One region of the Streptomyces sp. NPDC000075 genome, then DNA from elsewhere that is predicted to be linked to it. Evidence: riboswitches for the same ligand, from Rfam matches in the RefSeq annotation. Region 1 holds a riboswitch; the other holds the start of a gene.
The links. Region 1 has a riboswitch for glycine ahead of gcvT (glycine cleavage system aminomethyltransferase GcvT). Riboswitches for the same ligand answer to the same signal wherever they lie in the genome.
Positions count from the first base shown of each region.

Region 2: linked by a shared signal. The riboswitch ahead of gcvP (aminomethyl-transferring glycine dehydrogenase) and the one ahead of gcvT (glycine cleavage system aminomethyltransferase GcvT) in region 1 are both predicted to bind glycine.

Region 1 covers NZ_JBEPFL010000035.1:27,719-33,684, reverse strand. The annotation lists gene ABT403_RS31165 (enhanced serine sensitivity protein SseB C-terminal domain-containing protein) at 532-1,272, opposite strand; gene ABT403_RS31160 (enhanced serine sensitivity protein SseB) at 1,336-2,070, opposite strand; gene ABT403_RS31155 (AAA family ATPase) at 2,300-2,944, opposite strand; glycine riboswitch at 3,185-3,288, shown strand; gene gcvT (glycine cleavage system aminomethyltransferase GcvT) at 3,441-4,556, shown strand; gene gcvH (glycine cleavage system protein GcvH) at 4,637-5,017, shown strand; gene glyA (serine hydroxymethyltransferase) at 5,035-5,966, shown strand, end outside.
Region 2 covers NZ_JBEPFL010000049.1:7,653-13,618, forward strand. The annotation lists gene ABT403_RS35725 (bifunctional nuclease family protein) at 1-293, shown strand, start outside; gene ABT403_RS35730 (MerR family transcriptional regulator) at 490-1,128, shown strand; gene ABT403_RS35735 (DNA polymerase IV) at 1,234-2,643, shown strand; gene ABT403_RS35740 (PRC-barrel domain-containing protein) at 2,640-2,993, opposite strand; glycine riboswitch at 3,106-3,204, shown strand; gene gcvP (aminomethyl-transferring glycine dehydrogenase) at 3,401-5,966, shown strand, end outside.

The DNA of each region.
Region 1 (5,966 bases):
AACGCGGACGGATATGCGCCGGTATGTGCGTGAGTACTGCGAGAACTGCGGGAGGTGCGGGAAGTGCAGGGTGACGCGCGGGGAACGCGAGAACTGCGGCCGTGCGGACGTGCGGGCGGTGCTGTGCGGAACGGCAAGCGGAGTACGCGTACCGAACCGGGTCCCGGAGGACTGACCGGCTCTTGGGTGGGGAGTCTTCATCGGGCGCTCGACCAGCCGCCAGACCCGCAGATGAAAGGATGCGCAACCGTGATCTGAGGCTTGAGTTCCCGTTATCCGGACTCCGCTCGCGGCTCAGCGGAGCAAGACCGTCCGTTCGGTACGCAAACGGACATGGCGCCCAACTCTACGGAGGAGCATGCCAATTGGACGCCCAAGACGGTACGGATCCGGACAAGGCGAAGGCCGCCGGGAACGATGGTTCCCGACGGCCGGAGGTCGTCTCGGACGGCCCGTCTCATGGTGCGGGCATACCCTGAAATGTCCCTGTAACGAGGTCGGTGTTCGGCCCCGGGCCCCGTGGGCGGCGGCTCAGTAGGCGGCCGCCTGCCCCTCGCGGTCGTAGAAGGGCCGGGTCTGGGCGCGCAGCCACATGGCCACCGGGTCGTGCTCGTCGGCCAGTGCGACCGTGCACACCGGAACGCCCTCGGGCACCACGCCGACCGACTGGCGCATCATCTCCCGGACGGACTCCAGCGCGGGCGCGGAGGCGTCGTAGAGGTCGAGCCCCACCGCGAGGTACGCCGACCCCAGCGCGGGCTGCACCCAGGCGCGGCGCAGCGACCGGACGGCGGGCGTGCGGTGCGCGTGCTGGGTCAGCAGGCCGTAGAACTGCGGGAGCTCCAGGGCGGGCTCGGACAGCCGCAGCGGGCCCGCCGGCATCCGGTCCAGGCCCGTCGCGACCCGGCGCAGGTCCGCCCAGGGGATGCCGAGGCCGCCGCCCTGGGCGTGCGGGTTGACCCACAGGCCCCAGCGGTCGGGGTAGAGGGCGCGGGCGATGTCCCGGCCGGTCACCACCTCGTAGCCGCGGTTCCAGCCGCTGGCGGCCAGCTCCTGCGGGGAGGTCACGCAGGGCGCGTAGCCGAGGCCGTCGACCTCCATGCCGCCGTACTGGGCGTCCGGTGAGCCCGGCTGCCCCTGCCAGAGCAGCATCCACAGCCGGCCCTCGGTGAGGGCGTGCAGGAATGACTCGTAGTTCTCATAGCGCCCGGGAGTCACCTGGCGCAGCATGTGCTCGACCTGCCCGGCCGCGGCCGTGCCTGACGCACTCACCCGGGTACCCCTCTTCGTCTTCGTCCGCCCGTCGTCTCCACGTCCCGAACAGCTTAAGCGTCGCTACGCGAGGTAGAAGGGGCGCACGCGCTCACGAATCCAGTCCGTGACCGGGTCCTCGGCGGCCTCCAGCAGGATCAACTGCACGGGCCAGGGGGCCGGTACGCGGGCCAGGGCGCGGCCGAGCGCCTCCAGCGGGGCGGTCCGGGATCCGGAGTCCCATCCCACCAGCCGGACACCGATGTAGAGCTCGGGGTCCTTGCCCTCGACGCTGGCCAGGCAGCGGTGCGCGGCGGAGACGACTCCGGTGGCGCGGAACTCGTCGGCGGCGGCGGTGAGGAAGTCGACGGGGTCGTCCTGCCAGTCGGGCTCGAAGAGCCGGACGCGGGCGCCGCTGGCGGGGCCGTCGAGCTCGGTGCGGCCGGCGCGGCAGAGCGCCGCGACGGCGGCGGGGGGCAGGGGGACGCCGACGGCGCCCTCGGGGTTCACGGCGATGCCGAGCTGCGGGGGCAGGCCGCGGGCGAACTCCACGGCGGGGGCGATCGCGAAGTCCATGGCGGGGCCGGCGGCGAAGCGGAACTGGGCCTCGGAGCTGTAGACGGGGACGTACGCCTCGCCGGCGATCAGCATGGTGGGGAGGTCGAGGGAGGTGCTGTCGGGGCCGCCGCCCTGGGGAAGCGGGATCCAGACCTGGCTGCGGCCGAGGACCTCCAGGATGCGGGGGCCGGCGTCGGGCTGTCCCAGGGCCGTTCCGAGCACCTGCTCCAACTCGTTCGCCGGCCAGCCGTTGCCGTGCATGTGCCCCTGCCTTTGTGTGCGTGTCCCGCCGATGTCGCCCCGAGGCTATCCGGTCGCCCGCCGGGGGTGGGGTGCCGGTCGGCCGGTGCCGGGTGCGGGCTGCCGCTGCGCGGAGCCGTCTCCCCGCCCCGCCCTTTCACCGTTCCCTGGGGGCTCCGCCCCCAGACCCCCGCGCCTCAAACGCCGGCGGGGCTGAGATCAGCCCCGCGCAGCGGCAGCCGGTGGCGGGTCAGGGTGTGAAGGTGATCTCCGTCAGTGTTGCCGCCGCCGGGCGGTCCAGGAGGGTGGTCGAGGCGCAGCCCCTCGGGGAGTGGCCCGACTCGGCCGCCGAGAGCAGGCGGGTCACCGCCGCGCGGTGGCGGGCGAAGGCGTACGCCGAGACCCCGCGGCCGCGGGACTCCTGCCCGGCGAGGGCCTCCTGCGGGGTCGCGTCCAGCAGGAGCAGGTGGAGCCGGCGCCCGCGCCGCCGGGCGGAGGCCGCCAGGAGGGCCCGGACCCAGGTCTGGGTGCCGCAGTCGTGGACGACCAGAGAGGCGCCGGAGCGCAGCTCGCGCCAGAGCGTCCAGTAATGGGACACGCGGACCAGCGGGCGGTACGCCCCGTACGGCAGCGCCGCCGGCATGCGCCGCTCCCAGCGCTCGCGGACGTCCTGGGAGTCGATGCCGCCACCCGGCGCGGCCCGCTTGATGAGGGTGCTCTTGCCGCCGCCGGGCAGACCGGACACCACCACGATGTCCCCGGCGGTGAAGTTCAGCCGGCGCGGGCCCCGGGCCACCCGTCCGCGCAGGTCGCGGACGGTTCCGGCGGCCGGAGCGGTGCGGGACGCCAGAGGCCGCGCCCGGACCTCGTCCACCGTGCCCGTACCGGTCGCCATTCCGAATCTCCGCACCGTGATCGTCTCCCCCCGAGTCGGGCCGTGAGGGCCCCATGCCCGCTGAATGTAAAGAGACGGTAATCCGGGCGGCCCGGTTCCGGGCGGGCCGTCCGCCACCCGGGACCGCCGGCGCCCGGGGGGCGCGGGCGTTGCGCACGTTCTTCCGGGCCCCACTGCCCGCTTCCGCCCGACCCGTGCAATGATGTGCGCCATCTGGACACCAACTGCATACCGGCCGCTTGAATCCGCGCGGGAGAGTCCCGGCAGGCCGCGAGGCCGCGCCCGGGCGCCGAAGGAGCAAGTTCCTCCCTTGAATCTCTCAGGCCCCGTACCGCGTGGATGAGGCAGATCTGAAAAGCGAGCTGTCCGCAGCTCCACCCAAGGTGCAAGTCGGCGTTCCCCGCGCGGGAACTCCCGGCGAACCTCTCAGGTTCCGATGACAGATGGGGAGGATCGTCCTCGTCATGTCATGCCCTGGGACCCGGGAGCCACACCCATGAGCACTGCCCCCCGCCTGACCGCGCTCGACGCGCTGCACCGTTCGCTCGGTGCGACCATGACCGACTTCGCGGGCTGGGACATGCCGCTGCGCTACGCCAGTGAGCGCGACGAGCACAACGCCGTGCGGACCAAGGCCGGCCTCTTCGACCTCTCCCACATGGGCGAGATCACCCTGACCGGCCCGGAGGCCGTCAAGGCGCTGGACTACGCCCTCGTCGGCAACATCTCCACCGTCGGCGTCGGCCGCGCCCGCTACACGCACATCTGTCAGGAGGACGGCGGGATCCTGGACGACCTGATCGTCTACCGCCTCGGCGAGACCGAGTACATGGTCGTCGCCAACGCCTCCAACGCCCAGGTGGTGCTGGACGCGCTGACCGAGCGCGCGGCCGGCTTCGACACCGAGGTCCGCGACGACCGTGACGCGTACGCGCTGATCGCCGTCCAGGGCCCCGAGTCCCCCGGCATCCTCGCCTCGCTGACCGACGCCGACCTGGACGGCCTGAAGTACTACGCCGGCCTGCCGGGCACCGTCGCGGGCATGCCCGCGCTGATCGCCCGCACCGGCTACACGGGCGAGGACGGCTTCGAGCTGTTCGTCTCCCCCGAGCACGCCGTGGAGCTGTGGCAGGCGCTGACGAAGGCGGGCGAGGGCGCCGGCCTGGTCCCGGCCGGCCTGTCCTGCCGCGACACCCTGCGCCTGGAGGCGGGCATGCCGCTGTACGGGCACGAGCTCACCACCTCCCTCACGCCCTTCGACGCCGGGCTGGGCCGGGTCGTGAAGTTCGAGAAGGAGGGCGACTTCGTCGGCCGCGCCGCCCTGGAGGCCGCCGCCGAGCGCGCCGCCACCAAGGCCCCGCGCAAGCTGGTCGGTCTGGTCGCCGAGGGCCGCCGCGTCCCGCGCGCCGGGTTCTCCGTGGTCGCCGACGGCAAGGTGATCGGTGAGGTCACCTCCGGCGCCCCGTCCCCGACGCTGGGCAAGCCGATCGCGATGGCGTACGTCGACGCGGAGTACGCCGCGCCCGGCGCCTCCGGCGTCGGCGTGGACATTCGCGGTACGCATGAGCCGTACGAGGTCGTGGCCCTGCCGTTCTACAAGCGGCAGAAGTAGCGCCCGTACGCCGTACCGGCCGTCTCACTCCGCAAGACCACTGTTCGTATCCACCGCACCGCATCCAGGAGAATCAGGTCATGAGCAACCCCCAGCAGCTGCGTTACACCAAGGAGCACGAGTGGCTGTCGGACGCCGTCGACGGCGTCGCGACGGTCGGCATCACGGCCTTCGCCGCCGACGCACTCGGTGACGTCGTCTACGCCCAGCTCCCCGAGGTCGGCGACACCGTCACCGAGGGCGAGACCTGCGGCGAGCTGGAGTCGACCAAGTCGGTCAGCGACCTGTACTCCCCCGTCTCCGGTGAGATCGTCGAGTTCAACCAGGACGTCGTGGACGACCCGGCGCTGGTGAACTCCGCCCCGTTCGAGGGTGGCTGGCTGTTCAAGGTGAAGCTCTCGGAGGAGCCCAAGGACGCGCTCTCCTTCGACGAGTACACCGCCCTCACCGCCGGTAACTGACACCCCAGGGGATCCTGATGTCCGTTCTGAACACCCCTCTCCACGAGCTCGACCCCGACGTCGCCGCCGCAGTCGACGCCGAGCTCGTACGCCAGCAGTCCACCCTCGAGATGATCGCGTCGGAGAACTTCGCTCCGGTCGCCGTCATGGAGGCCCAGGGCTCGGTCCTGACCAACAAGTACGCCGAGGGCTACCCGGGCCGCCGCTACTACGGCGGCTGCGAGCACGTCGACGTGGTCGAGCAGATCGCGATCGACCGCATCAAGGCGCTCTTCGGCGCCGAGGCCGCGAACGTCCAGCCGCACTCCGGTGCGCAGGCCAACGCCGCCGCGATGTTCGCGCTGCTGAAGCCGGGCGACACGATCATGGGCCTGAACCTGGCCCACGGCGGTCACCTGACCCACGGCATGAAGATCAACTTCTCGGGCAAGCTCTACAACGTGGTCCCGTACCACGTCGACGAGTCCGGCCAGGTCGACATGGCCGAGGTCGAGCGCCTCGCCAAGGAGTCCAAGCCGCAGCTGATCGTCGCCGGCTGGTCCGCCTACCCGCGCCAGCTGGACTTCGCCGCCTTCCGCCGGATCGCGGACGAGGTCGGCGCGTACCTGATGGTCGACATGGCCCACTTCGCGGGCCTGGTCGCCGCGGGCCTGCACCCGAACCCGGTGCCGCACGCCCACGTGGTCACCACCACCACGCACAAGACCCTCGGCGGTCCGCGCGGCGGTGTCATCCTGTCGACGCAGGAGCTCGCCAAGAAGATCAACTCCGCGGTCTTCCCGGGCCAGCAGGGCGGTCCGCTGGAGCACGTGATCGCGGCCAAGGCCGTCTCCTTCAAGGTCGCGGCCTCGCCCGAGTTCAAGGAGCGCCAGGAGCGCACCCTGGAGGGCGCGAAGATCATCGCCGAGCGCCTGGTCCAGCCGGACGTCACCGAGGTGGGCGTCTCCGT
Region 2 (5,966 bases), on a different contig from region 1:
TCAAGGACGTGCTGGAGGCGGTGGGCCAGGAGCTGACCGAGGTCCGGATCACGGATCTGCGGGAGGGCGTCTTCTATGCCGAGCTGGTCTTCGCCAGCGGCGTCGAGGTGAGCGCGCGGCCTTCCGACGCCATAGCGCTGGCCCTGCGGACGGGGACGCCGATCTACGGCAGTGACGGCGTGCTGGACGACGCCGGAATCGCCATTCCCGACGAGCAGGAGGACGAGGTGGAGAAGTTCCGCGAGTTCCTCGACCAGATCTCTCCCGAGGACTTCGGGACGGGCCCGCAGTAGGGCCGGAAACGATCGCGGTGCGGGCCGCGTCGTCCACCGGGAACTCTCAGCCCATTCGAGTAGCCTTTCCCCGCAAAGGGGTACGGGAAACCACTCTCAGGGTGATTATCACTCGGCGTGCCGAGTGTGGCGATCGTTGACGCACCCCTGGTCACTGCCTACCTTCAAGGTGGCAGGTCAAGGACGGAGGGTCGGCGTGAGGATCACGGGCGACGGTACGACCGGGGGAGTCCCCGTACGGAGTGACGGCGGTCCGTCGCCGCTGCTCGGCGGCGGGGCGGGTCCCGCGCACCGTCAGCCGGCGTCGACGCCGGTCGGACCGGTGAACGACGCCCCGGGTCCCGAGCAGGTCGGCTACCGCGGACCGACGGCCTGCGCCGCCGCCGGGATCACCTACCGGCAGCTGGACTACTGGGCGCGCACCGGGCTGGTGGAGCCCAGCGTGCGGCCCGCGTACGGGTCGGGGACCCAGCGGCTGTACAGCTTCCGCGACGTCGTCGTCCTCAAGATCGTGAAGCGCTTCCTGGACACCGGGGTCGCCCTCCAGAACATCCGCACCGCCGTCCAGCACCTGCGCGGCCGGGGCTTCTCGGACCTGGAGCGCATGACGCTGATGAGCGACGGCGCGACCGTGTACGAGTGCACCTCCCCCGACCAGGTCGTGAGCCTGCTCCAGGGCGGCCAGGGCGTCTTCGGCATCGCGGTCGGGGTGGTCTGGCGGGACGTGGAGAACGCCCTGTCGCAGCTGCACGGGGAGCGCGTGGACACGGGTGAGACCGTCGTCGGCCACAACCCGGCCGACGAGCTCGCCGCCCGCCGCAACCGAGCCGGCTGACACCGGGGCCGACTGGCACCCGGGCCGGCGGCCGGCCCACACGGCCGCCGGGCGCGGGGACGGAAGATCACCGCGTTGTCAGTGGCATAGGGCAGCATCGGTGCCGTGAGAACCGCCCCGACCATCCTGCATCTGGACATGGACGCCTTCTACGCCTCCGTGGAACAGGCGTCGAAGCCCAGCCTGCGCGGGAAGGCCGTGATCGTCGGGGGGCTCGGCCCGCGCGGGGTGGTGGCCACCGCCTCGTACGAGGCCCGGCGCTTCGGGGTGCACTCGGCGATGCCCACCGCCCAGGCCCGCCGGCTCTGCCCCAACGGCGCGTACCTGATCCCGCGCTTCCCGCTCTACCGCGAGGTCAGCGAGATCGTCATGGCCCTGCTGCGCGAGCTGTCCCCGCTGGTGGAGCCGCTCAGCCTGGACGAGGCCTTCGTGGACCTGGAGGCGGGCGGGACGGCCTTCGACTCGGCGAGCGCCCGGGCCGCGGGCGAGCGGCTGCGCGCCGACATCACGGCCGCCACCGGGCTCAGCGGCTCGGTCGGTCTGGCCGGGTCGAAGATGCTGGCCAAGGTGGCCTCCGAGGAGGCCAAGCCGGACGGGCTGCTGCTGATCGAACCGGGCACCGAGCGGGAGCTGCTCGCCCCGATGCCGGTGCGGACCCTGCCCGGGGTGGGCCCGGCGACCGGGGAGCACCTGCGCCGGGCCGGGATCACCACGGTGGGGGAGCTGGCCGAGGCCGGCGAGGACGAGCTGGTGCGGATGGTGGGCCGGGCCCACGGGGTCGGCCTGTACCGGATGGCCCTGGGGCTGGACGACCGGCCGGTGGTCGCGGAGCGGGACGCGAAGTCGGTGTCGGTCGAGGACACCTTCGACGTGGACCTGCACGACCGGGTGCGGATCCGCTACGAGGTGCAGCGGCTGGCCGACCGTTGCGTGGGCCGGCTGCGGGCCTCGGGACACTCGGGGCGGACCATCGTCCTGAAGGTGCGCCGCTACGACTTCTCCACCCTCACCCGCTCCGAGACCCTGCGCGGGCCCACCGACGATCCGGCGGTGGTGCGGGAGGCGGCCGCGCGGCTGCTGGAGGGCGTGGACACCACCGGCGGGGTGCGGCTGCTGGGCGTCGGGGTGAGCGGGCTCGCGGACTACACCCAGGAGGACCTCTTCGCCCAGGCACTCGGCGCGGTGGAGCCGGAGCCGGGCGGCGCCCCGCCGGACGGGACCCCGGAGCCGGAAGGGGCCGCAGAAGGGGCCCCGGGGTCCTCCGGGGCTCCGGGGACGCCGGGGGCGGCCGGGGAGGACCCGCAGGCCGCCGTCGTACGGCACTGGCCCGCGGGCAGTGACGTGCGGCACGCGGTGTACGGGCCCGGGTGGGTGCAGGGCAGCGGGGTCGGGCGGGTGACCGTGCGCTTCGAGCAGCCCGGATCGCCGCCCGGGCGGGTCCGTACGTTCCAGATGGACGACCCGGAGCTGGAGGCCTCCGATCCGCTGCCGCTGGTGGGAAGGCCGGAGCCCTAGCCTTTGTCCGCCGGGGGGAAGTGGAATTCGCCGGGCAGGGAGACGTCCAGGCCGTAGTGGTGGTAGAGCCGGAGTTCCTGCTCCGGGGAGAGGTGGCGGCCGACGCCGAAGTCGGGGGCGTCCTTGATCAGGGAGCGGTCGAAGGGGACGCGCAGCACCTCTCCGACCACCTCGCTGGGCTCCAGCGGGACGAAGGCGTCCCGCCCGAACAGGCCGGTGCGGACCGCGGCCCACTCCGGGACTCCCGTGGCGTCGTCCAGGTAGACCTCGTCCACGGTGCCGATCTTGGCCCCGTTCCGGTCGAACGCCTTGCGGCCGATCAGGCTGCGCGGATCGATGTCGGTCTGCACGGTCCCTCCACGTGGTCGCAGTCATCCGTAATGACTACAAAAGTGCATATTGCGATAGGGGGCCACTCGAGGGAGGGTCCAGATCCTCGCTGGTAGGCTGGGTGACGGCTGTTGACCCTGTGCGGGAGAGTCCTCCGAGTGAGCTCGACGGAGGCGCCGAAGGAGCAAATCCTCCCCGGAATCTCTCAGGCATACGTACCGCACGCGACGAGGCCACTCTGGAAAGCAGGAGCGGGTGCCCGGGCGCGCAGTGCCGGTCCCCACTCCTCACCGACGGTGAAAGCCGGACGACGGGCGACCCCCACGACTCCGGTGAAGCTCTCAGGTTGAGATGACAGAGGGGGAGGCCGTCCGGGTGCCCGCGCCGTGGTGCCCCTCGCAGGTCATACGACCAGGAGGCCTCCGTAATGACCGCCAACCGCATTCCGCTCTCCCAGCTCGAGCGGGGCATCCCCTTCGAGCAGCGTCACATCGGCCCGGATGCCGAGGCGCAGGCGAAGATGCTCGCCCAGGTGGGCTACGGCTCCCTCGACGAGCTGACCGCCGCCGCGGTGCCGGATGTGATCAAGACCGCCGAAGCGCTGAACCTGCCCGAGGCGCGCACCGAGGCCGAGGTGCTCGCCGAGCTGCGTTCGCTCGCCGACCGCAACCAGGTCCTCTCGTCGATGATCGGCCTCGGCTACTACGGGACGTTCACGCCGCCGGTGATCCTGCGCAACGTCATGGAGAACCCGGCCTGGTACACGGCCTACACCCCGTACCAGCCGGAGATCTCCCAGGGCCGCCTGGAGGCGCTCCTGAACTTCCAGACGGTCGTCGCCGAACTGACCGGCCTGCCGACCTCCGGCGCCTCCCTGCTCGACGAGGGCACCGCCGCCGCCGAGGCCATGACGCTGGCCCGCCGCGTGGGCAAGGTCAAGGGGAACGTCTTCCTCATCGACGCCGACGCGCTGCCGCAGACCATCGCCGTGATCGAGACCCGTGCCGAGCCGATCGGCATTGAGGTCGTCGTCGCGGACCTCTCCGAGGGCATCCCCGCCGAGATCGCCGAGCGCGGCGTCTACGGCGTGCTCCTGCAGTACCCGGGCGCCTCCGGCGCCGTGCGCGACATCAAGGCCGTCATCGACCAGGCCCACGAGCTCGGCGCGATCGTCACCGTCTCCGCCGACCTGCTCGCGCTGACCCTGCTGACCTCCCCGGGCGCCCTCGGCGCGGACATCGCGGTCGGCACCACCCAGCGCTTCGGCGTCCCGATGGGCTTCGGCGGCCCGCACGCCGGCTACATGGCCGTCCAGGCCAAGCACGCCCGCTCGCTGCCCGGCCGCCTCGTCGGCGTCTCCGTGGACGCGGACGGCAACAAGGCCTACCGCCTGGCCCTCCAGACCCGCGAGCAGCACATCCGCCGCGAGAAGGCCACCAGCAACATCTGCACCGCCCAGGTGCTGCTCGCCGTCATGGCCGGCATGTACGCCGTCTACCACGGCCCGGACGGCCTGAAGACGATCGCCCGCCGGACCCACCGCTACGCCGCGCTCCTCGCCGCGGGCCTGACGGCCGGCGGGGTCGAGCTGGTGCACGGCTCCTTCTTCGACACCGTCACCGCCCGGGTCCCCGGCAAGGCCGCCGAGGTCGTCGCCGCCGCCCGCGAGAACGGCGTCAACCTCTACCAGGCCGACGCCGACCACGTCTCGGTCTCCTGCGACGAGACGACCCTGCGCGCCGACATCGAGGCCGTCTGGGCCGCCTTCGGCGTCTCCGCCGACATCGAGGGCCTGGACGCCACCACCGAGGACACGCTGCCCGAGGGCCTGCTGCGCTCGGACGCGTACCTGACCCACCCGGTCTTCCACCAGCACCGCTCCGAGACCGCGATGCTGCGCTACCTGCGCAAGCTCTCGGACAAGGACTACGCGCTGGACCGCGGCATGATCCCGCTGGGCTCCTGCACCATGAAGCTCAACGCGACCACCGAGATGGAGCCGGTCACCTGGCCCGAGTTCGGCCAGCTGCACCCCTTCGCCCCGGTCGAGCAGGCGGGCGGTTACCTCACGCTCATCAGCGAGCTGGAGGAACGTCTCTGCGAGGTCACCGGCTACGACAAGGTCTCCATCCAGCCGAACGCCGGCTCCCAGGGTGAGCTCGCCGGCCTGCTGGCCGTGCGCGCCTACCACCGCGCGAACGGCGACGAGCAGCGCACCATCTGTCTCATCCCGTCCTCCGCGCACGGCACCAACGCCGCCAGCGCCGTGATGGCCGGCATGAAGGTCGTCGTCGTCAAGACCGCCGACGACGGCGAGGTGGACACCGACGACCTGCGCGCCAAGATCGAGCAGCACCGCGACGAGCTGGCCGTGCTCATGATCACGTACCCCTCGACGCACGGTGTGTTCGAGGAGCACGTCGCCGACATCTGCGCCCAGGTGCACGAGGCGGGCGGCCAGGTCTACGTGGACGGCGCCAACCTGAACGCCCTGGTGGGCCTGGCCAAGCCGGGTCACTTCGGCGGCGACGTCTCGCACCTCAACCTGCACAAGACCTTCTGCATCCCGCACGGCGGCGGCGGCCCGGGCGTCGGCCCGGTCGGTGTCCGGGCGCACCTGGCCCCGTACCTGCCGAACCACCCGCTCCAGCCGACCGCCGGCCCGGAGACGGGCGTCGGCCCGATCTCGGCCGCACCGTGGGGCTCCGCGGGCATCCTGCCGATCTCCTGGTCGTACGTGCGCCTGATGGGCGGCGAGGGCCTCAAGCGCGCCACCCAGGTCGCGGTGCTCGGCGCCAACTACATCGCCAAGCGCCTGGAGCCGCACTACCCGGTGCTCTACACCGGCCCGGGCGACCTGGTCGCGCACGAGTGCATCATCGACCTGCGCCCGCTGTCGAAGGAGACCGGTGTCAGCGTCGACGACATCGCCAAGCGTCTGATCGACTACGGCTTCCACGCCCCGACCATGTCCTTCCCGGTCGCCGGCACGC